DNA from 2 places in the Nocardiopsis rhodophaea genome. Region 2 is predicted to be linked to the other one. Evidence: predicted binding sites of a transcription regulator. Region 2 holds the regulator's gene; the other holds the start of a gene.
The links. Region 2 encodes LexA, which represses DNA repair genes until DNA is damaged. Its sites were predicted from a motif close to TCGAACANNTGTTCGA; they were not measured.
Positions count from the first base shown of each region.

Region 1 (16,513 bases), on a different contig from region 2:
TCGTCCAGCAGGGATGTGCGCTCGTCGACCCGCCGCTGGGACTCGGCCAGCCGACCGAGGTCGTCGTCGAGCCGCCGCTCGCGTTCCACCAGCCGGGCCTCGCGCCGCTCAAGTTCGCCGCGCCGGTCGGCCAGTTCGGTGCGGACGGCCGCCCACTCCTGCTCCGCGTCGGCACGCCGCACGGCCAGCTGCTCCTCGGCCTCCTGAATCTTTTGGGCGGCGGCCCGCTCCGCCTCGGCCGCGACGCGCGCGGCCCGGTCGCGTGCCGCGGCGATCTCCGCCCAGGCGGACGCCTGGCGTCGGCGCGCGGCGCACACGGCTCTGCCCAGGGCGACGAGGACACCCGCCAGCGCGACGAGGGCCACGAGTCCGACGAGTAGCAGGCTGTCACTGACAGCCCCCAATTGCCCCACCCCCACCATGTCCGCGACGGCGGGAATCCCCCGTCCGCCGTCCGGCCGACTGCGGCAACGACCCGCGACCGGCCAGACCGATACTCCTGGTGCACACGTCGTCTCTCTGCGCGAGAGGGCTACCCCCGCCTGTGACGTTGACTCATCGTTCACTTCGTCGCTGCGGCGAGGGTAGGGGTGCGCGCCCCCCGCGGCAACCGGAATGCGCGGCTGACCTGCGACGAACCAGAAGTCCGAGTTGCTGGCAGCGGGTGCCACCTGGGCGGACGGCCCGATATCGGATGTCCGCGGGGAGGGAAAAGTTCGCCCCGACACTGGGGCGGACACCCGGCCACCTGGAACTCCGGGCCGAGGCGCCGGACCCTACGTCGGCGCCCGCCTGCTATGTACCGAGGTCGGGGTCGGGCAGATCGAACTCGGACCCCTCGGCCTCCAGCTCCTCGCGGACCACCCGGTAGGCCAGGCCCGCGGCGTAGCCCTTGCGCGCCAGCATGCCCATGACACGACGCACCCGGGTTGCGTCGGGCGCGCCGCGCGAAGCGTCGAGCTTGCGCCGGACCAGGCGCCGGGCGGTGGCCTCCTCCTGCTCGGCGCTGATGTCGCCGACGGCGTCGCGGACCGTCTCCTCGGCCACGCCCCGACGCCGAAGCTCGGCGGCGAGCGCTCGGCGGCCCAGCCCGCGCCCGGTGTGCCGGGAGTCGACCCACGCACCGGCGAACGCCTCGTCGTCGATGAGTCCGGCCTCGCTGAAGCGGCCGAGGACGTGCGCGGACACCTCCTCGGGGATACCGCGTTTCCGCAACGCCTGTTCGAGCTGGGCCCGGGTGCGCGGCGCGGACGTGAGCAGCCGCAGGCAGATGCCGCGCGCCGTGGCTTCCGGGTCGTCGTCCGGCCGGGCGGCCCCGCCCGGCACGGTCGCCCGCTCGGTCCCCTCCTCTGTCACCCCTGCTGCGGGATGCGTCAGATCCTCGTCCATCGCCGTGCGCGGATCAGGCATCCGTCGACGGCGTGGCCTTGGACTTGGTGGTGCGCTTGGCGGCGGCCGCGGCGGACCCCTTGACCGGGGTCTCCTTGGCCGTGGTCTCCGTGGCGGCGCCGTCCTTGGCTCCGGCGGCGGGGGTGGTGGTGGAGCCGGCGCTGTCGTCGCCCTGCGTGGGGATGCCCAGCTTCTCCTTGATCTTCTTCTCGATCTCGTTGGCCATGTCGCCGTTCTCGCGCAGGAAGTTCCGGGCGTTCTCCTTGCCCTGGCCCAGCTGGGTGCCCTCGTAGGTGTACCAGGCACCGGACTTGCGCACGATGCCCTGTTCCACGCCGAGGTCGATCAGACCGCCCTCGCGCGAGATGCCGACGCCGTAGAGGATGTCGAACTCCGCCTGCTTGAAGGGCGGGGCGACCTTGTTCTTCACGACCTTCACGCGTGTGCGGTTGCCGACGGCGTCGGTGCCGTCCTTCAGCGTCTCGATACGGCGGACGTCGAGGCGGACCGAGGAGTAGAACTTCAGCGCCCGGCCACCGGTGGTGGTCTCGGGCGACCCGAACATGACGCCGACCTTCTCGCGCAGCTGGTTGATGAAGATCGCGGTGGTCCCGGTCTGGTGCAGCGCACCCGCGATCTTGCGCAGCGCCTGGGACATGAGCCGGGCCTGCAGGCCCACGTGGCTGTCGCCCATCTCGCCCTCGATCTCGGCACGCGGCACGAGCGCGGCGACGGAGTCGACGACGAGGATGGAGACGGCGCCGGACCGGATGAGCATGTCGGCGATCTCCAGCGCCTGCTCACCGGTGTCGGGCTGGGACAGCAGGAGGTCGTCGGTGTTGACGCCGATCTTCTTCGCGTACTCGGGGTCGAGCGCGTGTTCGGCGTCGATGAACGCGGCGATACCCCCCATGCGCTGGGCGCTGGCCACCGCGTGCAGTGCGACGGTCGTCTTACCGGAGGACTCCGGGCCGTAGACCTCGACGATCCGCCCCCGGGGGATCCCTCCGATACCCAGCGCGACGTCCAGGGAGATCGCGTCGGTGGGAATGGACTCGATCGGCGGGCGGTCGTCATCGCCGAGGCGCATGACGGAGCCCTTGCCGAACTGGCGCTCGATCTGCGCGAGCGCGGTTTCGAGAGCCTTGTCTCGGTCAGCAACTGCCACGGGGAACCCCTGTTGGGTCGGTGTCTTCTTCTTCATCTCGGGAGTGACGCTACGCGGTCGTACTGACATTTGACGACGGTTCCGCGTCACCCTGTGGATGGCCGCCGCGCTGGTAGCGCTGTGTGGGCCCAGCGAACTTCCGCCATCATGGGCGCTCCGTAGACCACTAGTGTCTCACGCCACTTCCGCGGACTCCGATTCCATGACCACACTACCCGAACTTCTGTTCGACTGTTCGACGCGGGGGCGGCGCGTCGCCGCGCACCGTGCCGGCCCCGCCATCACCCCAGCCAGGGCAGCTCCTCGGGGGCGACCTCGCACGCGTCGATGCTGCCCTGCTCCTCGCGGATCCACGCGCGCACCTCGTCGCCCGCCACCGTCCCGAAGAGGGAGTCGTCGGGGGCGGCGCCGTCCGGGTGCCGCGGGGTGTGGCTCTCCAGCCAGGCGCCGAGCTCCACCAGTACGGCGGCGCGCCGCTGTTCAGGTTCGGCGCCGGGATGCAGGCGCGCGACCCCGCCGGAGCCGCACGTCGCCGTGGCGTCGGGGACGAGCCGCCGCGCGATGGCCCCCGGAACCTCGTGTTCGGGGGCCCACCCGGGACGGATGCGCAGCCAGACCACCCCGTGCCGCGACCCGATGAGCACATCATCGTGGCTGCGCGCCAGGCTGAGGTCGCGCACCTCGTGGAAGTCCACCGCGTCGGGCCCGTAGGCGTCGACCACAAGGGCGGCCCGTTGGGCGGTCGCGGCGAGTTCGGCCTCGTGCCCGCGGTGGACGCAGACCCGCACGGAGGCGCGGTCCTCGCAGACCTCCGGTTTGCGCGGGTGGTGCTCCATCCAGCCCCACGCCGGGTGCTGGGGGACCACGGCGAGCCCCACCCCCAGCAGCACCGCCACCGCGCCGTAGGGCGCGACCGGCTGGCTCCGACCGACCCGCATCAGGTGCGCGGCCAGTACCGCCGCGACGACCAGGGCGAGGGCGGAGAAGGCCAGGCGGAAGGCGGCGAACGGACGCTCCTCGCGCATACCCAGGTGCGGCAGGTCCGCTGCCACAGCGGGGGCGAGCGCGCCCCACTGTCCGAGGAGGTCCGGCAGGTACAGGATCAGCAGCGCCGCGCCCGCCGCGGCAGGTACGGCCAACGGGGTGGCGATCACCGTGCCCACGAGGTACCCGAGGGCAACGAGAGCCGCGAATCCGAGGAAGGCGCCGCCCGCCACCAACGGGTCGGGGATGCCGTGTCCGGCCCGCACGGCGGTCTGCCACAGCAGCGGCACCAGCCCCAGCAGGTAGGCGCCGAGGAACCAGCCGAGGGCTGTAAGGAGATGGCGCCGTACGGTCGGCCAGCCGGTGCGGACCTGCCATGCCTGGGCGAAGATCCGGGTGCGGGGGGTGAGACGGGAGGCGATGAAGCCCGAGGACGCTGCTGCCAGGACGGTCGGCAGCCGGGCCTGGTCGGCGATCAGCCCCGAGGTGCGGGTCCAGTCCGGGGCGGACAGGGTGAGCTGGTCAGCGGTGGCGAACCAGGTGACGAGGGTGATCGCAGTGGAGGGCAGGAGGAGGACCAGGGGAGGTAGGGGCCAGCCGAGGCAGAGGAACCGTCGTGGCATCACGGCCCTCCTTGGGGCTGCCGGGTGTCCCGCCGGAGGCCGCCGTTCCCGACGCACGGCTCGGAGATGCCGACGCGCGACCCCTGGGAGAGCGCTCCGTTCTCCACCAGTGCCCCGGCCGCAGCGGGGCTCCCCCGGTAGACGATCCGGCCGCCCGCCAGCACCGCCGTCTCGTCGCACATATCGGCGATGTCCGCCGCGGCGCAGGAGGACAGGATGATCGTGCGGTCGCGCGCCAGGCGGGTGACAATCACGCGCAGTCGCGCCCGCTGTGCCTCGTCGAGGCCGTCGGCAGGCGCGTCCATCACCAGGATCTCGGGGTCGTGGGCGAGCGCCGCGGCTATCCCGACGAGGCGGCGCTCGTCAGCCCGGAGAGCGCGGACCCGGCGCCGCTCCCGCCCCGGCAGACCGACCAGGCGCATCGCGCGCTCCGCGGCGGCGTCGCACGTGGTGCGGCCCACCCCGCTCACCCACGCGGCGTAGGCGACGGTGTCGGTCACCGTGAGCTCTCCCGCCAGCGTGTAGCTCTGCGGGACGAAGCCGATCAGGCGACGTGCGGCACGCCGCCCCGAGGGGCGGGCGGCATCGTGCCCGCCGATGAGCAGGCGGCCGCGCTGCGGTCGTTTGAGCGTGGCGATGATCGACAAAAGCGTCGTCTTGCCCGCCCCATTCTCACCGATAAGTCCCGTGACTCCGGAATTGACCACCCACGTGGCCCTGTCGAGCACCTTGGATTCGGCGGAGTAGCCGAATTTCACGCCTTCAGCCAGGACCTTCATGGAGACCGCCCCTGGTCGATCACTGGTTCGCGCCGGACTCAAAAAAACACACGAATTCCATCCTACGACCACGCCGATTTGCGTCGACCCAAAATAGAGGAAGCGACTGGACGGACGATTTCAACAATCGAGCGTTTGTCGAAATGGGAGAATTCTACTGTGTCGTCGTCCGGGGGCCACCGGCGGCCCGTACTCCTTCTCGCACGGTGGGCACGCCGACAGCGCCGAGGAGCCGTCCAGGAGCGAGCGGCGCTGTGGCTAGCGGACGGTCGAGGGCAGGTTGAAGGTGTCGCAGACCGCCCGCCAGACCTCCTTCGCGCCGACCCCCTCGGCGAGGGCCTGATACACCGTGCGCGAGCCGAGGGCCTCGATCACGTAGTCGCGGGCGAGGCTTTCGGCGTAGGTTTCGCCGAACTGCTCGTGCATGCGGTTCCAGAAGTGGGAGAGTCTCATCCCTACCAGTATCGGGGGCGGCACGCGTGGTGTCGATTCGCAGCTGGGAACCACCGCGGGGAGGGCCGCGCCGCGACTCTGTCGGCGCGCCGATGCACACTGGGGCCATGAGCTCCGATCCCGATGGCGGGGGCGGCCGCGACGCCCTGTCCCGCTTTTCGCCCGCCACGCGGGCCTGGTTCCGCGATGCCTTCCCCGGCGGAGCGACCCCGGCGCAGACTGGTGCCTGGGAGACGATCTCCAGAGGCGAGAACAGCCTCGTCATCGCGCCCACCGGGTCGGGAAAGACGCTCTCGGCGTTTCTGTGGGCGCTGGACGGCCTGGCCCACGCACCCGCCGGGCCCCCGGACCGGGCGCGGCGCTGCCGCGTCCTCTACGTCTCCCCGCTGAAGGCGCTTGCGGTGGACATCGAGCGGAACCTGCGGGCGCCGCTGTCAGGCATCCGGCGCGCCGCCGAGCGGATGGCCGAGCACGTGCCGGACATCTCCGTAGGCGTGCGCACCGGCGACACCCCCGCGGCCGAGCGCCGCAAGCTCGGCACCGCACCGCCCGACATCCTCATCACCACCCCGGAATCACTGTTCCTCATCCTCACCTCACAGGCGCGCGGCGGCCTCGGCGGGGTCGAGACGGTGATCGTGGACGAAGTGCACGCGCTCGCGGGCACCAAACGCGGCGCCCACCTGTCGCTGAGTCTGGAGCGGCTGGACGAGCTGCTGGACCGGCCCGCCCAGCGCATCGGGCTGTCCGCCACGGTCCGCCCCGCCGCCGAAGTCGCGTCGTTCCTGGGCGGCGCCCGCCCGGCCACCGTCGTCGCTCCACCGAACCGCCCCCACCTGGATCTGCGGATCTCCGTTCCGGTCGAGGACATGACGGAGCTGGAGGCGACCATCGACTCGTCGCGCTCCGATGACACCGCGGCCAAGGCGCGCACCTCGATCTGGCCGCACGTGGAGGAGAAGATCCTCGACCTGGTGGAACGGCACCGGTCGTCGATCGTCTTCACCAACTCCCGACGCGTGGCGGAGCGACTGTGCGCACGGCTCAACGAACTCGCCACGGAGCGGGCGGACGAACGTCCCCTACCCCCGCCCGCTATCGCCGCCCAGCTCTCCGGGCAGTCGGGCCAGAGCCGGGGATCCGCGGCGGTCATCGCCCGGGCGCACCACGGGTCGGTGTCCAAGAGCGAACGCGCGGTGATCGAAAACGATCTGAAGGAGGGACGGCTGCCCTGCGTGGTCGCCACCTCAAGCCTGGAGCTGGGAATCGACATGGGCGCGGTCGACCTGGTGATCCAGGTGGAGTCGCCGCCTTCGGTGGCCAGTGGCCTGCAACGTGTCGGACGCGCCGGGCACCACGTCGGCGAGGTCTCCCAGGGCGTGCTGTTTCCCAAGTTCCGCGGCGATCTGCTGGCCACCGCGGTGGTGGCGGAGCGTATGCGGTCGGGGGAGATCGAAGAGCTGCGCATGCCCCGCAACCCGCTGGACGTGCTGGCGCAGCAGATCGTGGCGATGGCCGCGATGGACGCGTGGGCGGTGGCGGAGATCGCGGCGCTCGCCCGACGCGCGGCCCCGTTCGCGTCGCTACCGGACTCGGCGCTGTCCGGCGTGCTGGACATGCTGTCCGGTCGCTACCCGTCCGACGAGTTCGCCGAGCTGCGTCCCCGCCTGGTGTGGGACCGGGAGGCGGGAACGGTCAAAGGCCGACCGGGTGCGCAACGCTTGGCCGTGGTGAGCGGCGGGACCATCCCCGACCGGGGCGCCTACGCCGTCCACCTCGCCGACGGAAGCGCGACTCCCGGCGGCCCGGCCCCCGACGGCGGCGGGAGGCGGGCACGCGGGGCCGGTCCCACCCGCGTAGGCGAGCTCGACGAGGAAATGGTCTACGAATCACGCGTTGGCGACGTGTTCGTCCTCGGTTCGAGCGCGTGGCGCATCGAGGGCATCACCGCCGACCGGGTGCTGGTCTCCCCCGCGCCGGGCCGCCCGGGACGGCTGCCGTTCTGGAAGGCCGACGCGATGGGGCGCCCGCTGGAGCTGGGGCGGGCCATCGGCGCGCTGACGCGGGAGCTCGGCGCGAGGGACGCCCCGGCCGCGCTGGAGCGCGCCCAAGCGGCCGGACTGGACGCGTGGGCCGCCGCGAACCTCGTCTCCTACCTGGAGGACCAGCGCGAGGCGACCGGCCACATCCCCGATGACCGCACGATCGTCGTCGAACGCTTCCGCGACGAGCTGGGCGACTGGCGGGCGGTCATCCACTCGCCGCTGGGCGCCCGCGTCCACGCACCGTGGGCGCTGGTGATCGGCGCGCGGCTGCGCGAACGCTACGGCCTGGACGCGCAGGTAGTGCACGACGACGACGGGATCGTGCTGCGACTTCCGGACGTGGACGAGGTGGCGGACCCGGACAGGGGGACGGGGCCCGGCCGCGGAACCCGGGCGCGACGCTCCGGGGCACTGCCGGAACTCCTGACTCTGCACCCCGACGAAACCGAGAACGCGGTCACGGCGGAGATCGGCTCCTCCGCCCTGTTCTCGGCCCGGTTCCGGGAGTGCGCGAGCCGGGCGCTGCTGCTCCCCCGCCAGCGCCCAGGGCGGCGCATGCCGCTGTGGCAGCAGCGGCACCGGTCGGCGCAGCTGCTGGCAGTGGCCAGCCGGTTCGGGTCGTTTCCCATCGTGATGGAGGCGGTACGGGAGTGCCTGCGCGACGTGTTCGACGTGCCCGGTCTGACCGAGCTGATGTCCGACATCGAGGCCCGGCGCGTGCGCGTCGTGGAGGTGGAGACACCGCGGGCGTCCCCCTTCGCGCAATCCCTGCTGCTCGGCTACACGGCCGCGTTCCTCTACGAGGCGGACGCACCGCTGGCCGAGCTGAAGGCGCAGGCACTGACGCTGGACTCCGCCCTGCTCGCGGACCTGCTCGGCCAAGCAGACCTGCGGGAGCTGCTCGATCCGGACGTCGTCGCAGAGCTGGACGCGCGGCTCCAGCGGCTCACCGCCGAGCGGCGGATACGGCCCGACGACGGGGTGGAGGGCATGGCCGACCTGCTGCGCGATCTGGGCCCGTTGAGCACGGCCGAGGCGCGGGTCCGCACCACCGGGGCCGAGGACGGTGCAACCGGCGCCGACCCAGCGGAATGGCTCGCCGAACTGGAGGCACGGCGCCGGGCGATCCGGGTGCGGGTGGCCGGAGAGGAGCGCTGGGCGGCGGTCGAGGACGCAGCGCGGCTGCGCGACGCGCTGGGCGCGGAACTGCCACCGTGGCTGGCGGCACCGGACGCCGGGAGGGCCAGCGGCTCGGCCGGCGCGTTCGCGGGAACGGCCGAGGCGTTCGCCGAACCGGTCGCCGATCCGCTGGCCGACCTGGTATCGCGCTACGCCCGCACGCACGGTCCGTTCACCGTGGACGATGTGGCCGCGCGGTTCGGCCTGGGCCGCTCGGTGGTGCTGGACACCCTGCGCCGACTGGGCGCCAAAGGCCGGGTCCTGGAGGGGGAGTTCCGCCCTGGCGGACACGGGACCGAGTGGTGCGACGCCGATGTGCTGCGCCGATTGCGGCGAAGCTCGATCAGTCGGCTGCGCCGCGAGGTGGAACCGGTCCCGCCGCGGGCACTGGCCCGGTTCGTACCCGCCTGGCAGCACGTCGGTCCGATCACCAGCACGGCGTCCCCGACCACGCCCGGCCGGACCAGCGCCGCCGGACGGCGGCTGCGCGGGCCGGACGCCGTATTCACCGCCGTGGGGTCGCTGCGCGGCGCGCCCGTTCCCGCGTCGGCGCTGGAGTCGCTCGTGCTGCCCGCTCGGGTCGAGGGCTACGTCCCCGCCCTTCTGGACGAACTCACCCAGGCCGGTGAGGTGGTCTGGGCGGGCGCCGGCGGGATCACCTCGGGAGGGGGCGGCGCGCGCGCCGCCCGTTCCGGTGGCGGGGGACGGCCGGGGGGTCCAGCGCCCGCGTCCGACGGCTGGCTGTGCCTCGTACCCGCGGACGAGGCCGACACCCTGCTTCCCGAGCGGATCGACATCGCCTTCTCCCCCTTGCACGAGAAGGTGCTGGAGGCGTTGCGGGACGGCGGTGCCCTGTTCTTCCGGGACATCGCCGACCGGGTGATGAAGCGCGAAGGGGTCGCGGCGGTCTCCGACGCGGGGCTCGTCGCCACGCTGTGGGACCTGGCGTGGGCCGGGTGGATCACCAACGACACCCTCGCACCCCTGCGCTCCCTGCTCGGTGCGGGGCGCGCGACCCACCGCAGTCGGTCCCGGCGCCCCGCACTGCCCACGCGGACCGGGCCGCCGACGGTCGCGGGCCGCTGGTCGGTGCTGCCCGACCGCGAAGGCGACCCGACGCTCCGGGGGCACGCCGGGGTGGCCGCCTTGCTGGACCGCTACGGCGTGGTGACCCGGGGGCCCGTCGTCGCCGAGCAGGAGCGCCGGGGCGACCGGCGCGGGAACGGGGCCAGCCCACGCGGAGCGGGCGGGTTCAGCGCGGTCTATCCCGTCCTGCGCGCCTTCGAGGAGGCGGGCAAGGCGCGCCGCGGCTACTTCGTCGACGGTCTCGGCGCGGCCCAGTTCGCTCTCCCGGGGGCCGTCGACCGCCTGCGCTCGGTGGAACCATTCCCTGGCGGAGGCGGAGACACGAGCGCGGGCACAACTGGCGACCAGGAGTCCGCCCTGGTCCTGGCCGCCGCCGACCCAGCCAACGTCTACGGCGCGGCCCTGCCCTGGCCGGAGACACCGGAAGGCAGAGCACGACCCGGCAGGAAGGCGGGCGCACTGGTAGTCCTCGACGACGGCGCCCTGGCCCTCTACCTCGAACGGGGCGGACGGACCGTCCTCACCTTCGGTTCGGACGAACCGACGCTGGCCCGTGCCGCGTCGGCGCTCGCCGATCTCGTGCACACCGGCTACCTGTCCACCCTGACCGTCGAGCGCGCCGACGGAGAACCGGTTTTCGACACCCCGCTCGACTCCGCGCTGACCTCGGCAGGGTTCCATCCGACCCCGAAGGGCTTGCGCCTGCGGTCATAAGCAGCCCGGACGAAGGGAGCGGCTGGGTCTGCTGGGCGGCCTTGTCGGTGTTCTTCCTTTCCGGTGTTCTTGGGTGAAAAGCAGCACCGAGGGCGGAGGGGCTGGCGGCACCGGGCTCCTGAGGGGAGGCGGCCGCCGTGCGCCGGGTATGCCCGGTTTGCCACAAGTCCCCCGCGATGATCATGGGAACGGTCCCGGTTCTGTCCGGTTTGCCGGGACCATCCCCATGATCATCGCTAGAGGGGGCCTGCGGCAGGAGAGCGCTCACCGGCCTCGGTGCTGCTTTTCACCCAAGAACACCGACGAAGCCGCCCAGCAGACGTGATTGCCCCGGCAGAGCGCCATCGTTCCGGTGGACCACGACCACCCGCGACCAGCTCCCCCGCGCCGCCACCGCGTCGCTCGCTACGTGCGCGGTGGGGCGAGGGTGGAGGAGAAGACCTCCTCACGGGCCTGCTGGAGTGCCGACAGCAGGGCGCCTCGGAGGACGGGGCTGTCTACGCGGCCGATGTCGACCTTGGGGGCGTTGGGGCCGATGCGGGTCGTGGCGTCGGCGACGCGGCGGGCGAGGTCCGCGCCGACGGCCTGGGCCATCTCGCCGCCGAGGACCACGAGTCCCGGGTCGAGGACCACGCACACCGACGCCACGCCCCGGGCGATGCGCTCGGCGAACTCGTCGAGGAAGGCTTCTCCCTCGGGGCCGGCCTCGCGGGCGGCGCTGAGAACCGCGGTGACGTTGGCGGCGTCGCCGGGATCGACGTCGCTCCCGGCGAATCCGTGTTCGGCGGCGAGTTCGATGATCGCCTGTGCGCCCACCAGCGCCTGGAAGCCGTGGGCGAGCGAGGGTCTGCCATAGGCGGTGCGAAGTGACTGGTAGCCGCCGGGGAGGCCGACGTCGTCGGGGAGCGGCGCACCGGGGACGGGCAGGTAGCCGATCTCGCCCGCGCCGCCCGAGTACCCGGTGTGGATGCGGTCGTCGAGCACGATCGCCATGCCGACGCCGCCCCCGCTGCCGAGCCAGATGAGGACGAAGTCCGAGGTGTCCTCGGCCGCCCCCTCGGCGTGTTCGGCCAGGGCGGCGAGGTTGACGTCGTTCTGTATGGTTACCGCGCTGCGCAGGCCGGCCCGCAGGCGCTCCAGCACGCCGCCGTGCCAGGCGTGCAGGTCGAAGGAGAACCGGACGTCGCCGCTCCGCGGGTCCACCACGCCCGGCGTTCCAATGATGCAGGAGCTGAGGCGGTCCTGCGGGATGTCCGCGCTCTCCAGCAGTTTCAGGACGGTGGTGTGCACGAGTTCGACGGGGTCGGGGGCCGCCGTCGGGTCGATGCTGATCTCCCCGACGACCTGCCCGGTGATGTCGGCGACGGCCGCGCTCACCCCCGTGGCGCTCACGTCCAGGGCGGCCACGTATGCGCTGGAGGGCACCACGGCGTACAGGGCGGCGTTGGGGCCGCGGCCGCCCGCTTGGCTGCCCACGACGTGCACGAGCTCGCGCTCCTCCAGCCGTGAGAGCAGCTGGGAGGCGGTCACCTTGGACAGTCCGGTCTCGCGCCCGAGCTGGGTGCGGGTCATCGGCCCTGAGGACAGCAGCAGCTCCAGAGCGGCGCGGTCGTTCAGTTGCCGCAGCAGCCGCGGAGTCCCAGGGCGTCGAGACATAACCGTGATACCTCTATCTCTATTTATTAGGAAACTTTCTTGTTAGTTTAGCGGCCAACCCACAAGAGGCACGTTCCCCCACACCGTTTTTACGGGAACGCTGCGGCAGCGGCCCAACCAGGTGGACCGGTGTACGTGCTATCTCAGCACACCCCGCACAAATGACGAAGCCCGCGTCACGCGTTCGCAGCCGGCCCCGAGATGTATCAGGGGCGTCTCGTCCGACGCAACACGTCGTCCGGGCGGTAACGCGCGAAGGGAGAATTCAGGTGAGGTTCCCGAAGATCACGGCCGCCGCATCGGCCGTCCTGATGCTCACCGCTGCCTGCGGCGGCGGTGAAGACACTGGCACCGGTGCCGCGGAATCGATCGAGATCTGGCGCATGGGAGACGCCAGCGAGGCGCAGAACGAGTTCATGGACTCGGTGACCGCGGAGTTCCAGAAGCAGCACCCGAACACCGAAGTCGAGATCCAGTGGATCCCGTGGGACGAGTTCTCCCAGCGCTTCCAGACCGCCATGGTCAGCGACGGCCCCGACGTCGTCGAGATCGGCAACGACCAGGTGCGCACCTGGGCCGAGGCCGAGGCGCTTTACGACGTCTCCGAGTACGCCAGCGAGTGGGAGAACCGCGACGACTTCCTTGAGGGCGCCTACGCCAACGGCACCTTCGACGACGCGCAGTACAGCGTCCCGTGGTACAGCGGCGTCCGCGCCCTGTGGTACCGCTCCGACTGGCTGGAGGAGATCGGCAAGGAGCCGCCGACGACCTGGGAGGAGCTGCGCGAGGTCGCCACGGCCATCAAGGAGGAGAAGGACGCGGTCGGCTTCGCCGCCCCGACCGACTTCCTGAACGGCATCGCCAGCTTCGTGTGGAGCACCGGAGGCGAGTTCGCGACCAAGGACGGCGACACGTGGACCGGCCAGCTGGACTCCACGGAGACCAGAGAGGCCCTGGAGTTCTACGCCGACCTCACCAAGGACGGGATCTCGCCCTCGGCGTGCGTGGGACTGAACGAGGTCGACTGCGCCCACGCCGACTTCGCCAACGGCAAGCTCGCCATGTTCATCGACGGCCCCTGGGCCAAGCAGCAGATGGCCGGGATCAGCGACGAGGATGTCGAGCACTGGGCCACCGCCCCGATCCCGGGCAAGGACGGCATCGCCCCGGCCTTCGGCGGCGGCTCCGACCTCGCGGTCTGGGGGACCACCGAGCACCCCGAGGTCGCCTTCGACTACATCACGGTGCTGAACAGCAAGGAGAACGCCCTCGCCTACAACGAGGTCTCCTCGATGTTCCCCGCCTACGCCGACCTCCTGGAGAGCGACACCTTCTCCAAGGACCCGATCCTGGCCGGGGCCGCCAAGCAAGCCACCGGTGACCTGCGGCTGTTCCCCGACACCGCCAATTGGGGGCATGTCCAGTGGGAGCTGGCCACCGTCCAGACCGCCGTCCGCCGACTCGCGGACGGTGAGGATGCCGACAAGGTCCTACCGGAACTCAACGGTGAACTCACCGACGCGCTCAACCGGTCCGAGGACTGAGGGCACCCGACGACGGAGGAAACGCGGTCTGAGGGCGGTCGAGCGCGTGGAGGCGCCGGCGTCGACCGGCCGCAGGCCCCATGGCTCCGGCGGTGGAACACGTGCGGAGCCCGAAAGCGCACAGAGTGCTGCGTGAGCTGATCGCCGCGTGAGTTGACCGCGCAGCGGGCGGCCGCCGGTCCACCGACCGGTGGCCGCCCGCGACGAACCGAGTGATAGAGCGCCCCATGACACGAACGCTTGACCGCACCGGCCCCGAGGTCGCCGCCTCGGCCGGGCAGGACTCGCCCCGACGGCGGAGACGGCGCGACCGCACCGCCCTCGTTCCCTACTTCCTGATCCTGCCGGCGCTGAGCCTCCTGGCCCTCGTCCTGCTGTGGCCGATCGTCCAGATGGTCTGGATGTCGCTGACCACCTACGGGTTGCGGCAGCTGCGGGGCGAACCCGCCGAGTGGAACAACTTCGCCCACTACATCGCCATCCTCACCGACGACCGGTTCTGGACGATCTTCCGCAACACCATCGTCGTCTGCCTGCTGATGGTCGCCATCACGATGGTGCTGGGCACGCTCGTCGGCATCCTGCTGAACCGGCTGCCCACATGGCTGTCCACCACCGTGGGAACCGCGTTGATGCTGGCGTGGGCGACCCCGGTGATCAGCGCGGCGATCGTGCACCGGTGGCTGTTCGACGCGCGCTACGGGCTGGTCAACGCCACCTTGGACCGGCTCCCCGACTGGCTCGTCGGTTCGGGGTGGGAGCACTTCAACTGGTTCAACTCGCCCGGACCGCTGTTCTCCGTGCTGATCCTGACCGTGGTCTGGCAGTCCTTCCCCTTCGTCGCCGTCAGCGTGCTCGCCGGGCTCAAGAGCGTCCCCGGCGAGCTCTACGAGGCGGCCCGCGTCGACGGCTCCGGGGCGTGGAGGTCCTTCTGGAACATCACGTTCCCGATGCTGCGCCCGCTGTTCGCGCTCCTGCTGATCCTCCAGATCATCTGGGACTTCCGGATCTTCACCCAGCTCAACATCCTCGCCGGGGGCTTCACCAACCGCGACGTCTTCCTTCTGCCGTACTACTCCTACCAGCTCGGCTTCTACTCGACGCCGCCCAACTACGGCCTGGGGTCCGCGATCGCCGTGGTCATGACCGTCCTCGTTCTCGCTATCACCGCCTACTACCTGCGCGTCATGATCCGGCAGGGGGAGACCAGATGAGACACCGCCTCCAGAAGAGGGCCGGCCGCGTCGGCGACTACCTGGCGGCCGCCGCCATCATGCTGTTCGCCCTGTTCCCCGTGTACTGGGTGCTGACAACCGCGCTCAAGCCCAACGGGGAGATCTTCACCCGCGATCCCACGCTGTTCCCCCGCGAGCTGACCCTGGAGCACTACGAACGCGTGCTGTCCGGCGTGCTCATCCCCGAGACCTCGTTCTGGTCGTTCCTCGGCAACAGCCTGCTGGTGACGCTCGGGTCGGTGGCGCTCGCGGCGGTCTTCTCGCTGCTCGCGGCCGTCGCCGTGGCACGGTTCCAATTCCGGCTGCGCACCGCCTTCATCATCCTGCTCCTGATCATCCAGATGGTGCCGAGCGAGGCGCTGATCATCTCGATCTTCGTCAACTTCCACCACCTCGGCACGGCCACGTCGCTGCCGCTGACCGGCAGCCTCCTCGGGGTGCTCATCGTCTACACCACCGTCGCGCTGCCCATCACCATCCTGATGATGCGCAGCTTCGTGGCGGCCGTCCCCCCGGAACTGGAGGAGGCGGCCGCGATCGACGGCGCGACCCGCTGGACCGTCTTCTGGCGGATCATGATGCCGCTCGTGGCCCCCGGCCTGGTGGCGACCAGCATCTTCGCGTTCATCACCGCATGGAACGAGTTCGTGGTGGCCTTCACCTTCCTGCAGAGCAACACCGATTCGTTCACCCTGCCGATTTCCCTGAAGTACTACTTCGGCCGCGTCACGGTCGAGTGGGGATCGATCATGGCCGCCTCGACCCTCCTCACCATCCCGGTGATGGTGTTCTTCCTCTTCGTCCAGCGCCGCATGGTGTCCGGACTGACCATGGGGGCGGTCAAGGGCTGACCGCCCACCCCCATCACCCACCCGACCCACCCGCATGCCACCACCTACGCGGCGCCGCCTACCGCCGCCGCGCCCCCGATGAACGGAGCCGTGATGCCCGCAGATCCGACCCTGGATCGCCTCGCCAACGCCACCCTGTTGGTGCCGTTCGAATCCCACCACGCGCCCCGGTGGGTCCTCGACGGCCTGGCCGACGGTATCGCCGGAGTCTGCCTGTTCCACAACAACATCGGCGGGGCCGAGCAGGTCACCGCGCTCACCCGTGAGCTCGCCGCGGCCGCGGACGCCCCGCTCGTCTCACTTGACGAGGAGGGCGGCGATGTCACCCGTATCGGCCAGAGCGCGGGCAGCGACTACCCCGGCAACGCCGCCCTCGGCGCGATCGACGACACCGCCCTGACCCGGGCGGTGCACCGCGCGCTGGGCGCGGAGCTGCGCTCTCTCGGCTTCACCCTCGACCTCGCCCCCGCGGTCGACGTCAACACCGTCGACGACAACCCCACCATCGGCACCCGCTCGTTCGGCTCCGACGCCGAACTGGTGGCGCGGCACGCGGCCGCGGCCGTCGCCGGCCTTCAGGACCACGGCGTCGCCGCCTGCGCCAAGCACTTTCCCGGCCACGGCGCCACCCACCAGGACTCCCACACCGAGCTGCCGGTCGTCGACGCCGACCCCGAGCTGCTGGCCCGACGCGAGCTGGTGCCGTTCCGGTCGGCAATCGCGGCGGGGGCGCGCTCTCTCCTCACCGCGCACATCTCCCTGCCGGCCTTTGGCACGCGTGAACCGGCGACGCTGGCCCCGAGCATC
Region 1 covers NZ_BAAAPC010000013.1:1,347-17,859, forward strand. Annotated here, with positions in the region: gene rny (ribonuclease Y) at 1-404, opposite strand, end outside; gene ABD259_RS15315 (regulatory protein RecX) at 796-1,410, opposite strand; gene recA (recombinase RecA) at 1,403-2,626, opposite strand; gene ABD259_RS15325 (ABC transporter permease) at 2,839-4,164, opposite strand; gene ABD259_RS15330 (ATP-binding cassette domain-containing protein) at 4,164-4,943, opposite strand; gene ABD259_RS15335 (DUF3046 domain-containing protein) at 5,202-5,396, opposite strand; gene ABD259_RS15340 (ATP-dependent helicase) at 5,504-10,420, shown strand; gene ABD259_RS15345 (ROK family transcriptional regulator) at 10,826-12,076, opposite strand; gene ABD259_RS15350 (extracellular solute-binding protein) at 12,346-13,620, shown strand; gene ABD259_RS15355 (carbohydrate ABC transporter permease) at 13,848-14,834, shown strand; gene ABD259_RS15360 (carbohydrate ABC transporter permease) at 14,831-15,706, shown strand; gene ABD259_RS15365 (glycoside hydrolase family 3 protein) at 15,800-16,513, shown strand, end outside.
Region 1: the regulator LexA is predicted to act here: its motif matches at 2,773-2,788, upstream of recA (recombinase RecA).

Region 2 (13,690 bases):
CTGGCCGATCGTGCCGACATGACGCAGCCGCAGGTCTCGCGGTTGGAGGGTGGGGGAACGACCCCGAGCATCGCTCTGCTCGAACGTCTGGCGGAGGCGCTCAACGCCGATCTGTCCATTGGTTTCACCCCGCGCAGCGCTGCCTGACCGGGCCCCGCGCCGTTGCGGCGCCCGGGGGATGGGTCAGCCCTGGGTGATGTAGGCCTCAAGCTGACGCCGATCCTGTTCGAGCTGGCTGATCCGGGCCTTGACGACGTCGCCGATGCTGACGATTCCGACGAGGGATCCGGCCGACACCACGGGGACGTGGCGCACGCGGTTCTCGGTCATCAGCACGGTCAGGCTGTCGTCGGTGTCGGTCGTCGTACAGGTGACGACGACGCTGGTCATGATGTCGGAGACCGGTGCGGCGAGCAGTTCGGCTCCTCGCGCCTCCAGCTGGCGGACGACGTCGCGCTCCGACGCGATCCCGGCGATCTCGTCGTGGTCGGTCACCACCACCGCACCGATGTTGTGTGCGGCCAAGCGCGTCACCAACTCGGCCACCGTGGTGTCCGGCTGGACAGTCACCACCTCTGAGCCTTTCGCCCGCAAGATCTCAGCGATCAGCATGGCAACCACCTTTCGATCGGTGACCGAGGGCTACCCATGCTGGACCTTCGCCAATCACCCGATCACGGGCACAGGCGCCGGTCCCGAGCTACGGAGTCCCCCGGCTGGTGAGCAGCCGACCGGTGGAGGCGGGGAACTGGTGCGCAGCAGGCGAGCCGGGGCCGACGGCGGGTCGGCCCCGGCTCGGGGGGTTCGGGTCAGGACCGCGGGATCAGCTGCAGCCGCTGGTGGCGCCGCAGCCTTCGCAGGCGTAGCAGCTGCCGGACGGGCGCATCTTGGTGCCGCAGGTGACGCACAGGGGGGCGTCGGCCATGAAGCCCTGCTTGGCCTCCAGAATCTCCGTGCTGGTGTGGGCCTCCTCGACGGAGCGGGTGGTGGCCGACGACGGGCGCTCCGCGGAGTTCTCGGGGCGCTCGGCGACCTGTTCGGCCTCCGCCTTCGCCGGGGCCGCCGACTGGGCGTAGGACTCGACCTGGGCGGCGACCTGGGACGGGTCCTCGCCCGCGGCCTGGGCGCGGCGCTCCTCCGCGGAGAGGACGCCGAGGGCGGAGCGCTCCTCGTAGGAGAGGTAGTCCAGGGCCAGGCGGCGGAAGATGTAGTCGACCACCGACTGGGCCATGCGGATGTCCGGGTCGTCGGTCATGCCCGCCGGCTCGAAGCGCATGTTGGTGAACTTCTCGACGTAGGTCTCCAGCGGGACCCCGTACTGCAGCGCGATGGAGATCGCGATGGAGAAGGCGTCCATGACACCGGCCAGGGTCGAGCCCTGCTTGCCGAGCTTCATGAAGACCTCGCCGAGGCCGTCGTCGGGGTAGGACCCGGCGGTGATGTAGCCCTCGGCGCCGCCGACGGTGAAGGAGACGGTCTGGCTCGGCCGCTTCTTCGGGAGTCGGCGGCGGACCGGCCGGTTGACCTCGATGACCTCGGGCTCCGGGCGCTTCGCGGCTGTGTCCGCGTCCGCCGTCTTCTCACTTCCCTCGGTCTTGGATGTGGACAGCGGCTGGCCGACCTTGCAGTTGTCGCGGTAGACGGCGAGCGCCTTGAGGCCGAGCCGCCACCCCTCGTAGTAGATGTGCTCGAAGTCCTCGACGGTGGCCTCCTCGGGCACGTTGACCGTCTTGGAGATCGCACCGGAGAGGAACGGCTGCACCGCCGCCATCATCTCCACGTGGCCCATGGGCTTGATGTAGCGCTTGCCCATCGCGCAGTCGAAGACCTCGTAGTGCTCGGGGCGCAGCCCCGGGGCGTCGACCACGTGGCCGTTCTCCGAGATGAACTCGACGATGGCCTCGATCTGCTCCTGCTGGTAGCCGAGGTTCTTCAGCGCCCGCGGGATCGCCTGGTTGACGATCTGCATGGACCCGCCGCCGACCAGCTTCTTGAACTTGACCAGCGAGAAGTCCGGCTCGATGCCGGTGGTGTCGCAGTCCATCATGAAACCGATGGTGCCGGTGGGCGCGAGCAGGCTGGCCTGAGCGTTGCGCCAGCCGTTCTTCTCGCCGATCCGCAGGCAGTTCTGCCACTCCTTGGTGGCGGCCGCGTGGATGTCGGCGTCCATCGCGCCGATGGTGCGCAGGTCGTCGTTGGCGGCGGCGTGCTTGCGCATGACGCGCTTGTGGGCGTCGATGTTCTTGGCGTAGCCGTCGTAGGGGCCGACCACGCCGGCGACCTCGGCGCTGCGCCGGTAGGCGGTCCCGGTCATCAGCGAGGTGATGGCAGCGGCGACGGCGCGGCCGCCGTCGGAGTCATAGGCGTGGCCGGTGGCCATGAGCAGCGCGCCGAGGTTGGCGTAGCCGATGCCGAGCTGGCGGAACGCCCGCGTGGTCTCGCCGATCTTCTCGGTCGGGAAGTCGGCGAAGGTGATGGAGATGTCCATCGCCGTGATGACCAGCTCGGTGAGCTTGACGAACCTCTCGACGTCGAAGGTGTCTTCGGGGGTGAGGAACTTCAGCAGGTTGATCGAGGCCAGGTTGCACGAGGAGTTGTCCAGGTGGACGTACTCCGAGCACGGGTTGCTGGCGGAGATCCGCCCGCTCTCGGGCGTGGTGTGCCAGTCGTTGATCGTGTCGTCGTACTGCAGTCCCGGGTCGGCGCACTCCCAAGCGGCCTTCGCCATCTTGTGGAAGAGCTCCTTGGCGTCGACCGTGGCGATCACCTCGCCCGACGTCCGCGAGGTCAGGCCGAACTCCGCGCCGGACTCGACGGCGCGCATGAACGCGTCGGAGACGCGCACCGAGTTGTTGGCGTTCTGGTACTGCACGCTGACGATGTCGCTGCCGCCCAGGTCGACATCGAACCCGGCGTCGCGCAGCGCGCGGATCTTGTGCTCCTCGCGGGCCTTGGTGGCCACGAACTCCTCGATGTCGGGGTGGTCGACGTCGAGGACGACCATCTTGGCCGCGCGTCGCGTCGCGCCGCCGGACTTGATGGTCCCCGCGGAGGCGTCGGCACCGCGCATGAACGACACCGGGCCGGAGGCGGTGCCGCCGGAGGACAGCAGCTCCTGGCTGGAGCGGATGCGCGAGAGGTTCACGCCCGCGCCGGAGCCGCCCTTGAAGATGATCCCCTCTTCCTTGTACCAGTCGAGGATCGACTCCATGGTGTCGTCCACGGAGAGGATGAAGCAGGCCGAGACCTGCTGCTTGGAGGTGGTGCCGACGTTGAACCAGACCGGGGAGTTGAAGCTGAAGAGCTGGTGCACCAGGGCGTACTTCAGCTCGTGGTCGAAGATTTCGGCGTCGGCGTCGGAGGCGAAGTAGCCGTTCGCCTGACCGGTGGCGGTGTACATCCCGGCGACGCGGTCGACGAGCTGCTTGAGGCTCCACTCGCGCTCCGGCGTGCCCACGGCCCCGCGGAAGTACTTGCTGGCGACGATCTGGGTGGCGTTGATCGACCACGACGCGGGGAACTCCACGCCCCGCTGCTCGAAGTTGACCGAACCGTCCCGCCAGTTCGTCATGACCACATCGCGACGCTCCCACTCGACCTCGTCGTAGGGGTGCACGCCGGGCGTGGTGAAGATGCGCTCGATCTTCAGACCGCTGCGCTTCCCCTTCCCCTTGCGCCCCGTCGCGCCGGTGGTCTCCGTCATGTCAGCTCCCCCAGTTCTCGCCACATATCCGTTCCGATCCCCCGCCAGTGCTCCCAGGTCACATCCGTTGGCGTGACGCGGGGCTGACGGTTTTCATCACGTCGTCACGGCCCTGCCCGTGCGCGTCACCCACGCGCGGTCGGACCCCGCGGATCAGTTCGCCGTTGTCCGGCTACTCACGATTCGCTCTGCCCGCTCATCTCGCTCGCCCTAGCCCGGTCCGCCCGCAGCATCGCGATCTCGTTCTCGAAGTCCATCAGTGACTCGAAGCCCCGGTAGACCGACGCGAAGTGCAGGTAGGCCACTTCGTCGAGTTCGCGCAGCGGCCCGAGAATGGCCAGCCCGATCTCGTGCGAAGGCACCTCCGCGACGCCACGGCACCTGATCTCCTCTTCGACCTGTTGGCCGAGCTTCGCGAGCGCGTCCTCGGTGACGGGCCGACCCTGGCAGGCGCGGCGCACGCCCGCGATAATCTTGGTCCGGGAGAACGGCTCGGTCACGCCGGAGCGCTTGGCCACCATCAGCAGCACCGTCTCCTGCGTGGTGAAACGCCGTTCACACTCGGGGCACGCGCGTCTGCGGCGTATGGCCGCGCCGTCGTCGGTCGACCGGCTGTCGATGACCCTGCTGTCAGGGTGGCGGCAGAACGGACAGTGCATGCCGGTGTGCCTCCCCCCAGAATCCGCATCGGTCGAAAGCCCCGCGTACAGGTGTCGCGGACGTGCTCGCACGCGTGCCGAGCAGCCCTGCGCGCGTGCTCGTCTCCAAACCTCTCCGAACCGGATGATCCAGAAAGACCGGATACCTACTAAAGCACAAGTTCTGGGCTGCTTGTTCCCGATGAGCACTAGATGTTGTGGTCAACCTACGGCGGTCCCCCGTCGCACGCAAGTCCCCGAACGGTGCGCCGCGCCCTCCGACCGGGGCCGCAACGGCGGGGTGCGGGCATGCCGAAAGGGCGCACCCGCCCGCCGCGAAGGCGAACGCGGGCACGCCACGGACACGGGAGTGTCAGTAATCAGGCAGCACGAGCTCCTGCCCGGGGGTGAGGTCGGGGTTGGGCAGGTCGTTCAGCTTGGCGATGTCGTGCACCGCTGGGCGGGGATCGTCGCCGGGCCGAACCCGCTGGGCGATCCCCCACAGCGTATCGCCATCGCGCACGACCACCGTCGGGGGCGCACCGCCGGAGACGGACGCCTCAGAGGAGGCCCCGGAGGCGGAAGCCCCGACAGCGGCGGACGTCACGAAGAGCATCGACAGGCCGGCGACCGCTGCCGCGGACACGGCGGAGACGAGCACCACACGGCCGCGCCGCGTGAGTCGCATCCCGGGCGCGGGGGTGGGCGCCGGGTGGAGCACAGGGGCCGCGGGGGCCGACGCGCCGGGCCGCCGAGCGGGGGCGGCCGGGGACACATCGGAGGCGGGGGCGGTGGAAGCGGGAGAGCCCGCCGGGCGGCAAGTAGGAGCCGGGGACCACTCGGGGATCTCCACCGCCCAATCGAAAAGGGCGGGTTCAGGGGGGCGGGTCGGGGGTGCTGGGGGTGGGTGGGGCGGGAACACGATCATCCCCTTCGAACGCCAGTTCGCTAGAACAGCCGTTCGACTAATACCGCATCCGGGCGATTTTTTCATCACCATCTCGAACGTTTGTTTGATATGGCACTACACAGGCAGTAACGTTAGACGTGCTCGATCGACGCGTCCGCCGAGGTATCCGCGCCTCCGCGCCCATCAATCGGCGCGTGGTCGGACACCGCTGGTGACGCGGCCGGTCGATCCACACCGTCACCGACAGCCCACGCAGAACACCGACCGCCGAGGAGGCCGGCCGTGCCGGAGGAAAACCACGGAACGCACGAACCTCAGGCGGACGGGAGAAGCGTCACCGCACTCCGGTCCACCGGTTCCCCCGCGGCACTCGCGGAGGCCGACGACTCCATGGGCCAAACGGATGCCGCGCCGAAGCTCACGGCCCGCCAGCAGAGTGTTCTGAACTGCATCCACCGCTATGTACGGCAGCGGGGGTACCCGCCGTCCATCCGGGAAATCGGTGATGCGGTGGGCCTGTCGAGCCCGTCCAGTGTCGCGCACCAACTGAAGGTGTTGCAACGCAAAGGCTATCTTTATCGGGACCAAAATCGCCCAAGGGCCGTCGAAATTCGCATTCCAGGACAACCCCCGATTCGTTCCTGGGACGAGCTGGAGAATGACCCCCGCGCCGACTACTCCCGCGCGACCGATGTCCCGGTCGTCGGGCGCATCGCCGCGGGTGGGCCGATCCTGGCCGAAGAGTCCATCGAGGACGTCCTCACCCTGCCCAAGCAGCTCGTCGGCGAAGGCCGCCTGTTCATGCTCAACGTCGTCGGCGACTCCATGGTCGACGCCGCCATCACCGACGGCGACCTGGTCGTCGTCCGCCAGCAGCCCGACGCCAACAATGGCGACATCGTCGCCGCGCTACTCGACGACGAGGCCACGGTGAAGGTCTTCAAACGCGAGGGCGACCATGTGCGGCTGCTTCCGCGCAACGACGCCTACGCGCCCATCGACGGCGACAATGCCACCATTCTCGGGAAGGTGGTCGCCGTTATGCGGCGGGTGTGATCCCCCGGATAACGATGTCGCCTCGCTTGGCCAACGGGCCCGTGATCTCGTCCCGAGACCGCGGGCCCGGGGTTTTTCGGCGGCAATTCGGCCACGGGGTTCGACGGCCGCGCAAACCGAATCTGATTCCGCATAACGGGGCCGTCGGCGACAGAATCGCTATCGATAGGGACACGGAACGAAACACCGATCCCGCTCGGTTCGCCCCCGCACACCCTCCGCCGCGCCCCTCCCTCCATCCTTCGCGGGAGTGCTGCCGACGACGGCCGTTGGGTGGATTGTCCACCCGGCGCCACGCGGTGCGCTATATTCCGCACCGGCCCGATAGCCACGGGCCACGTGGCCGGTGCACGCCCGGTCACGGCGCGGATGCTCTCGCGGCCAGGCCGACGATGAAGCGTCAACCACCGGCGGCGGACGCGCCCCGTACGCCGGACTCCCCCGCCCTTCTCGGCGGGAGAGGATGCCAAGGTGAGGACCATGCCTTCTCCGTATCTCTCCGCCCTCCACCGGGCCGCTGCCGGGGGGCTGGCGGCTCTCCTGCTCGCCACCGGCTGCGGCGTCTCGCCCGACCGCCCGGGCGCACCCGACCCGCCCGGAGCCGAGCCCGCGGAACGCGACGTGCGCTTCGACAGCGGGCCCGACACGCTGCACGGCACGTTCGCCCTTCCCCCGGTGACCGACGACGAGCCGGTCCCCGCCGCGCTCATCATCTCCGGGAGCGGGCCCACCGACCGCGACGGCAACAGCGAGCTGCGACCGGGCGCCGATACCAACCTGAACCTCGCCCGCGTCCTGGCGGAGGCCGGCGTGGCCTCACTGCGCTATGACAAACTCGGCAGCGGCGAGACGGGGATGGCCTCCCGCGACGCGGCGGACCCCGTCTCCTACGAGGTCTTCGAAGAGGAAATGGCCGACGCCTACGCCGAGCTCATCGCACAGCCCGAGGTCGACCCCGACCGGGTGGTCGTCGTCGGGCACAGCGAGGGCGCGCTGTTCGCCCTGCGCTCCCCCGATGTGGTCGATGAGCACCCGCCGGTGGGCCTCATCCTCGCCGCCCCGATCGGCGACCGGTACCTCGACACGCTCGACCGCCAGTTCACCGAGCAGGTACGCGCGGCGGAGACCTCCCGGCAGATCAGCGCCGCAGGTGCCACTGACCTGCTCTCCGAGCTCCGCACGGGAATCGCCCGCATCCGCGCGGGCAGGCCCCTCCCCGATGAGGTCGCGGCGCCGCTGTCCCCCGTTCTCACCCCCGCCAACGCCCCGTTCCTGCGGACCATCGACTCCATTGACCCCGCGGAGCTGGCCCGCGACCTGCCGCCGGAGACCCGCACGCTGGTGCTGTGGGGAACGGCCGACGCCCAGATCGCCGAGGACGACGTGGACCGCCTCATGGGCGGCCTGGACAACGCACGCCGGGTGGACCTCCCCGACGCCGACCACGTCCTCCGCCTCTACGACGACTCCCCCGGCGTCTCGGTCCTCGACGCCGACCGCGAGTTCTCGCCCGACGTCGCCCCGGCCGTACATGGGTTCCTCGACGACCTGCTGTGAACGGCCCGGGGGTACACCCCCGGGCCCGTCCGCCTACTCCTCGTCCTTGCTGTCCTTGATCCCCTGGACGACGTCGCGAGCGAGCTCCTCGGCTCCGGCCACGGCCTCGGCCTCGTCGATCGACTCCCCGACGTTGAAGTCCGTCGCGGCCGTGTAGCAGGTCTCCGCGTACACGTTGGAGACCCGCACGCCCACGCAGCCCCATTCGTAGCCGCCCGCGCGGTCGCTCCAGGAGTAGGCCCCGTCGCCGAGGTCCGCGAGCTTGCTCGCGCCGTATTCCGCGGCCGCCTCCTTGAGGGCCGCGGTGGCCTGCTCCTCCGCGTCGAGTTCGACGTCGCCCGCGTTGCTGACGAGGACCAGACGCGCCGCCGCGGGGACATGGCCGCCGTCCTCAGCGGTCGCCCACCGGCATTCGTTGCCCTCGCGGCCGGTGCCCTCCAGGTTCTTGATCTCCTGGTCGACCTCGGTCGTCCGGTCGGGCACGAGCCTGTTGAGCGCCTCTCCCCGGGCGACCGCGCACGTCGGCGCGTGCTCGTAGTCGCCCCCGGCACCGCTGAGGACGACCACCGTCCACACCCCGCCGGCGAGCAGGGCGAGGACCACGACGGCCAGCCCCGCGATCATGGTGACGGCACAGCCCCGATTCTGCTTCGGGGCCGACTCCACCGGAGGAACGTCGGCATCCCCCGACATGGGGTCACCGGGCTGTCCCCCAGGGCCGCCCTGAGCGGGGTCGCCCTGTTGGCCCGGGTTGCTCGAGTGACCGGGGTGGCCCGGGTATCCCGCCTCCGGGGCGCCGGGCTGCCCCGCGGCCTGCGGCCCCGGTGCTCCGAACTGCTGCGGGGACGCCGGTGGCATCCCCCCGGGCGGGGCCGACTGCCTCTGCGGTCCCGAGGGAGGGGGCCCAGGATGATGGCCCGGCCCGGCCGCTCCTGGCGGTGCCGAGGAGCCGAAGGGGTGCCGCGGGACCGACGGAGGGGGCGCGCTCCCCGCCCCTTCGGGGGGTGCGGGCGGCAGCGGCGGCTGTCCCTCCCCGGGATCGGGCCGCGCCTCCGGGTCATGCGACGGTGACCCGCCATTCGGTCCGGTCGGTCCTCTGTCGGGGCCACCGGAAGGTGGCTGGGTCATGGACGCCTCCGTGTCATCGCGCCGACGCGCCTCGTCGATTTCCAGGGGCCTACGGTACTAGGCATTCCGTCCACCACCGGATCGAGTCCGACACCTCGGACATGCCCGGTTCGGTCGCCGAGGCGGACGCGACCGGCACTGGGCCGGGGGGTGCATGGCCTGGACCACCGACCGGCGCAACGCGCCAGGCGGAATGAACTAGAGGGAATCGGCGACCTGCTCGGCGACGGCGACCGCGCCGTCCCGCGCCGCCCCGAAGGACAGCGGTTTTCCACCGGAGTCCGCCGCGCCCCCGTAAAAGACCCGGACCACCAGGTTGCCGCTGCGGTAGACCAGCTCGGCCGTTCCCTCGTCCTCGCCCGGCCACACCAGCGCGTCCTCACCGAGCGAGGGCAGCGGGGCAGCACCCTCCAGGTCGGTGATGGGCGTGGACCGGTCCAGCTCCCGCGCGGCGGCGGATGCGCCCGTGACCTCCCCGGCCTTGTCGGTGAAGCGCGCCTCGAAGTCGACCTGGAGGACGCGCGGCGCGGCACCGTCCGCGCCCACCGATGTCCACGCGCACCAGGCTCCGTCAGCGTCGCTCAGCGGCCCGTGTTCGTTGGTCTCCAACCGCCCCGAGGGCAGCACACGCTCCACGGTCTCGGCGGCGACCACCGCGCACTCGGGCGCGGTGGAGAAGGCGTCATCGGGTCCGGCACCGAGCGCCGGACCGTCCTCGCCCCACCACAGCCCCACGGTGACCGCGGTCGCGGAGACCACGACCACGGCGGCGGCCACGAGAAGCGCCTGCTTCAACCGCGTCCCGGGCGGCGGCCCGGCGCGGCCCGCGGCGAGCCACGCACCGCCGCTCCGCGGCTGCGCCTGATCGGCCTGCGGCTCCACCGGGCGTCAACCCACCACAATGTTGACGAGCTTGGGCGCCCGCACCACGACCTTGCGGATCTGCTTGCCCTCGATGAACGCCTGGGCCTTCTCCGAGGCCAGCGCCCGGCGCTCCAGCTCCTCCTCGGAGATGTCCGGGGGCACCTGCAGCTTGTCGCGGACCTTGCTGGCCACCTGCACGACGCAGGTCACCGCCTCCTGCACCAGCAGGTCGGGGTCGGCCGGGCGCCAGTTGCCGATGGCGACCGAGCCGCTGTGTCCCAGTCGTTCCCAGCCCTCCTCCGCGACGTAGGGGGCGAACAGTGACAGGGTGGCCGCGATGACCTCGGCGGCCTCGCGGACCGCGGGGTTGGCGGCGCCGGGGCCGGAGTCGATGGCCTTGCGGGCCGCCGTCACCAGTTCCATGACCCGGGCAATGGCGACGTTGAAGCGCTGGGCCTCGATCGCCGCCGTGACCTTGTCGATGGACTGGTGGGTGGCCTTGCGCAGCTCTCGGTCGCCGGTGGACGGGTCGGTGCCCGGCGCGGATGCGGCACCGGCCTGCACCATCACGCGGAACGCGCGGTTGAGGAACTTCAGGGACGCGGCCGGGGACACGTCGGCCCAGTCGACGTCGTCCTCGGGCGGTCCGGCGAACAGCATGGTCAGCCGGACGGCGTCGACACCGTAGGCGTCGATCTCGGCACCCAGGTCGACGCCGTTGCCCAGAGACTTGGACATCGCCTTGCCCTGGTTGATGACCTGGCCCTGGTTGAGCAGCCGCTTGAACGGCTCGGTGAAGCCGACCAGCCCCATGTCGTACAGCGCCTTGGTGAAGAAGCGCGCGTAGAGCAGGTGGAGCGTGGCGTGCTCCTTGCCGCCGATGTAGTTGTCCACCGGTCCCCAGCGGTCGACCAGCTCGCGGTCGAACGGCGCGGTGTCCAGGTGCGGGGAGCAGTAGCGCAGGAAGTACCAGGACGAGTCGACGAACGTGTCCATGGTGTCGGTGTCGCGCGTGGCCGGGCCGTGGCACGCGGGGCAGTCGACGTTGACCCACTCGGTGGCCGCGGCCAGCGGCGAGATGCCCTTGGGTGCCAGGTCGGCGCCCTTCAGGTTGTCGGGCAGGCGTACCGGCAGCTGGTCGTCGGGGACCGGGACCTCACCGCACTCGGGGCAGTGGACGATCGGGATCGGCGTGCCCCAGAAGCGCTGGCGGGACAGCAGCCAGTCGCGCAGCCGGAAGTTGACCGTGCCCTGGCCGGTGCCGCGCTCCTCCAGGATGCCGATGATGCGATCGATGGCCTCGTCCTTGCCCAGGCCGTCCAGCGGACCGGAGTTGACCAGGGTGCCGTCGCCCGCGGTGGCGATGCCGGTCTCGGCGGGGTCCGGCTCGCCGGTCTCGACGACGACCCGCACCGGCAGGTCGAACTCCAGGGCGAAGTCCAGGTCCCGCTGGTCGTGGGCGGGCACCGCCATGATCGCGCCGTGGCCGTAGTCGGCCAGCACGTAGTCGGCCGCCCAGACCGGCATGCGTTCACCGGTGACCGGGTTGATGGTGTAGCGGCCCAGGAAGACGCCGGTCTTGGGGCGCTCGGTGGACTGCCGCTCGATGTCGCTCAGCTTGGCGACCTGCGCGCGGTAGGCGTCGAACTCGGCGCGCTGCTCGGGAGCGCACAGCTCGTCGGCGAGCGGCGCGTCAGCGGCGACGACGAAGAACGTGGCGCCGTACAGCGTGTCGGGGCGGGTGGTGAAGACCGGTACGGGCTCCTCGCGCCCCTCGATCTCGAAGCGGACGTCGGCGCCGTGCGAGCGGCCGATCCAGTTCCGCTGCATGGTCAGGATTTCGTCGGGCCAGTTGCCGCCCTCCAGCTGGTCCATGTCGTCCAGCAGGCGGTCGGCGTAATCGGTGATGCGGAAGTACCACTGGTTCAGGCTGCGGCGCACGACCTCGGCGCCGCACCGCTCGCACCTGCCCTGCACGACCTGCTCATTGGCCAGCACGGTCTGGTCCTGCGGGCACCAGTTGACCAGGCCCTCCTTGCGGTAGGCCAGGCCGCGCTCGAAGAAGCGCAGGAACATCCACTGGTTCCAGCGGTAGTACTCCGGGTCGCTGGTGTGCAGGCGGCGGGTCCAGTCCACGGCGATGCCGTAGCGCCGGAACGACTCGGCCTGAGTATCAATGTTGGCGTACGTCCAGGTCGCGGGGTGTGTATCCCGTTTGATCGCGGCGTTCTCGGCGGGGAGGCCGAAGGAGTCCCAGCCGATGGGGTGCAGGACGTTGTGACCACGCTGGAAGTAGTAGCGCGCGATCACGTCACCGATGGCGAACGCCTCGGCGTGCCCCATGTGGAGGTCACCGGAGGGGTAGGCGAACATGTCGACGACGTAGCGGCGCGGACGGTCGTCGTCCGGGCTGTCGTCGGCGAGGAAGGGGTTGTCCTTCTCCCACCGCGCCTGCCATTTCTCCTGGAGGGCGCGAGCGTCGTAGACGTCGCTCGTCGCCAGGTCTCCATCTACCGCTGTCATCGCTCGAATGTCCTCTACCGGGTCGCAATTGAGGGGCACATCGTGTCTGGGGAGTCCATTCTGATCCGACCGCGCCCCGTGGACAGGCCCGCGGTGGGGTCTCCTCCAGCCGAGTGACTGTGCTTCACAGGTTAGCGCGATTGCCAGGACGACCTCGACGCGATTCCCCGAGCGCCGCCCGCCATGTGGCCTGGCACGGTCTGCTTTTCGGCGCGACACGCCCAGGCCCGCCATTTACGGCGCCTACCTTGGGATTCCCCGAACACGCCGGGGATCCGGTCTCTCCACGGCCCCGCCGATGGGAGAATGCAGCGTGAGCGATCGCCCACTGCTGCGACTCGGTTGCGCAGTGTCGTGCTCTGCCGTGTGCCCACCGTGCCCGTGACCTGTCTCGCCACGGGTCCGGTCACGCGCCCCTCACAGATCCGCAGCGTCCATAAGCCATCCATCAGCATTTGGAGAGCAGCTGACCATGACCGTCTTCGTAGGGGTCCGCCGTGCCATCCGGTTCACGTCCATCGCCGCTCTGGGGCTCGGTCTGGCATTCGGAGCCGCGGCCTGTGGTGGTGAGCCCGAGATCGATTCCGCGTCTGGTTCTTCCCCCGCCGCCGTCTCGGGAGAGGACACCGACCGCGTCCAGCTGACCGAAGGCATCCCCTTCGAGCTGAGCACCGGCCCGGACGAGACCACGTCACTCAAGCTGGCCGGCTACAAGGAGGGCGACGACCCGGCGGTGGTGATCGCGATCGACGGCGCCAAGGGCGGCGCCACGGAGCACACGCTCCACCTCGGCGACCAGCTGAGGATCGGTGACAGCGCGTGGCGTGTCTCCGAGATCGGCATGAACAAGGACGACTCGCGGCCGGGGAGCGCCACCCTGACGCGGGACGAGGGCGACGAGCAGGAGTAGCCGTACCCCGGGCGCCACCTCCGTTGTTACTGTGCGGTAAAACAGTGATCGGGAACACTCACGTGACCGGGGACGCCCACATGCGCCGCGGGCACAGTACCGATGGACTCCGTAGGAGGCGCGATGCTCAACCTGTCCGTACTTCTCGAGGACGGCGCCCGGAACACCCCCGACCGAGACTGCCTGGTCTTCGGTGACCTGCGGCTCACGTACGCGCTGACCGACATGATCGCCAACCAGGTGGCCAACCTCCTGGTGGAGCGAGGAATCAAGCCTGGCGACAAGGTCGCGCTGGCCAGTCCCAACGTCCCCTACTTCCCCTTCGTCTACTTCGGCGCGCTCAAGGCCGGTGCCGTAGTGGTCCCGCTGAACGTGCTGCTCACCCCCCGCGAGATTGCGTA
Region 2 covers NZ_BAAAPC010000015.1:1,802-15,491, reverse strand. Annotated here, with positions in the region: gene ABD259_RS17025 (helix-turn-helix domain-containing protein) at 1-147, shown strand, start outside; gene ABD259_RS17020 (CBS domain-containing protein) at 184-612, opposite strand; gene ABD259_RS17015 (vitamin B12-dependent ribonucleotide reductase) at 824-3,703, opposite strand; gene nrdR (transcriptional regulator NrdR) at 3,880-4,362, opposite strand; gene ABD259_RS17005 (LysM peptidoglycan-binding domain-containing protein) at 4,715-5,029, opposite strand; gene lexA (transcriptional repressor LexA) at 5,534-6,307, shown strand; gene ABD259_RS16995 (alpha/beta hydrolase family protein) at 6,788-7,864, shown strand; gene ABD259_RS16990 (hypothetical protein) at 7,898-8,530, opposite strand; gene ABD259_RS16985 (hypothetical protein) at 9,191-9,874, opposite strand; gene leuS (leucine--tRNA ligase) at 9,881-12,379, opposite strand; gene ABD259_RS16975 (DUF6406 domain-containing protein) at 12,852-13,289, shown strand; gene ABD259_RS16970 (long-chain-fatty-acid--CoA ligase) at 13,413-13,690, shown strand, end outside.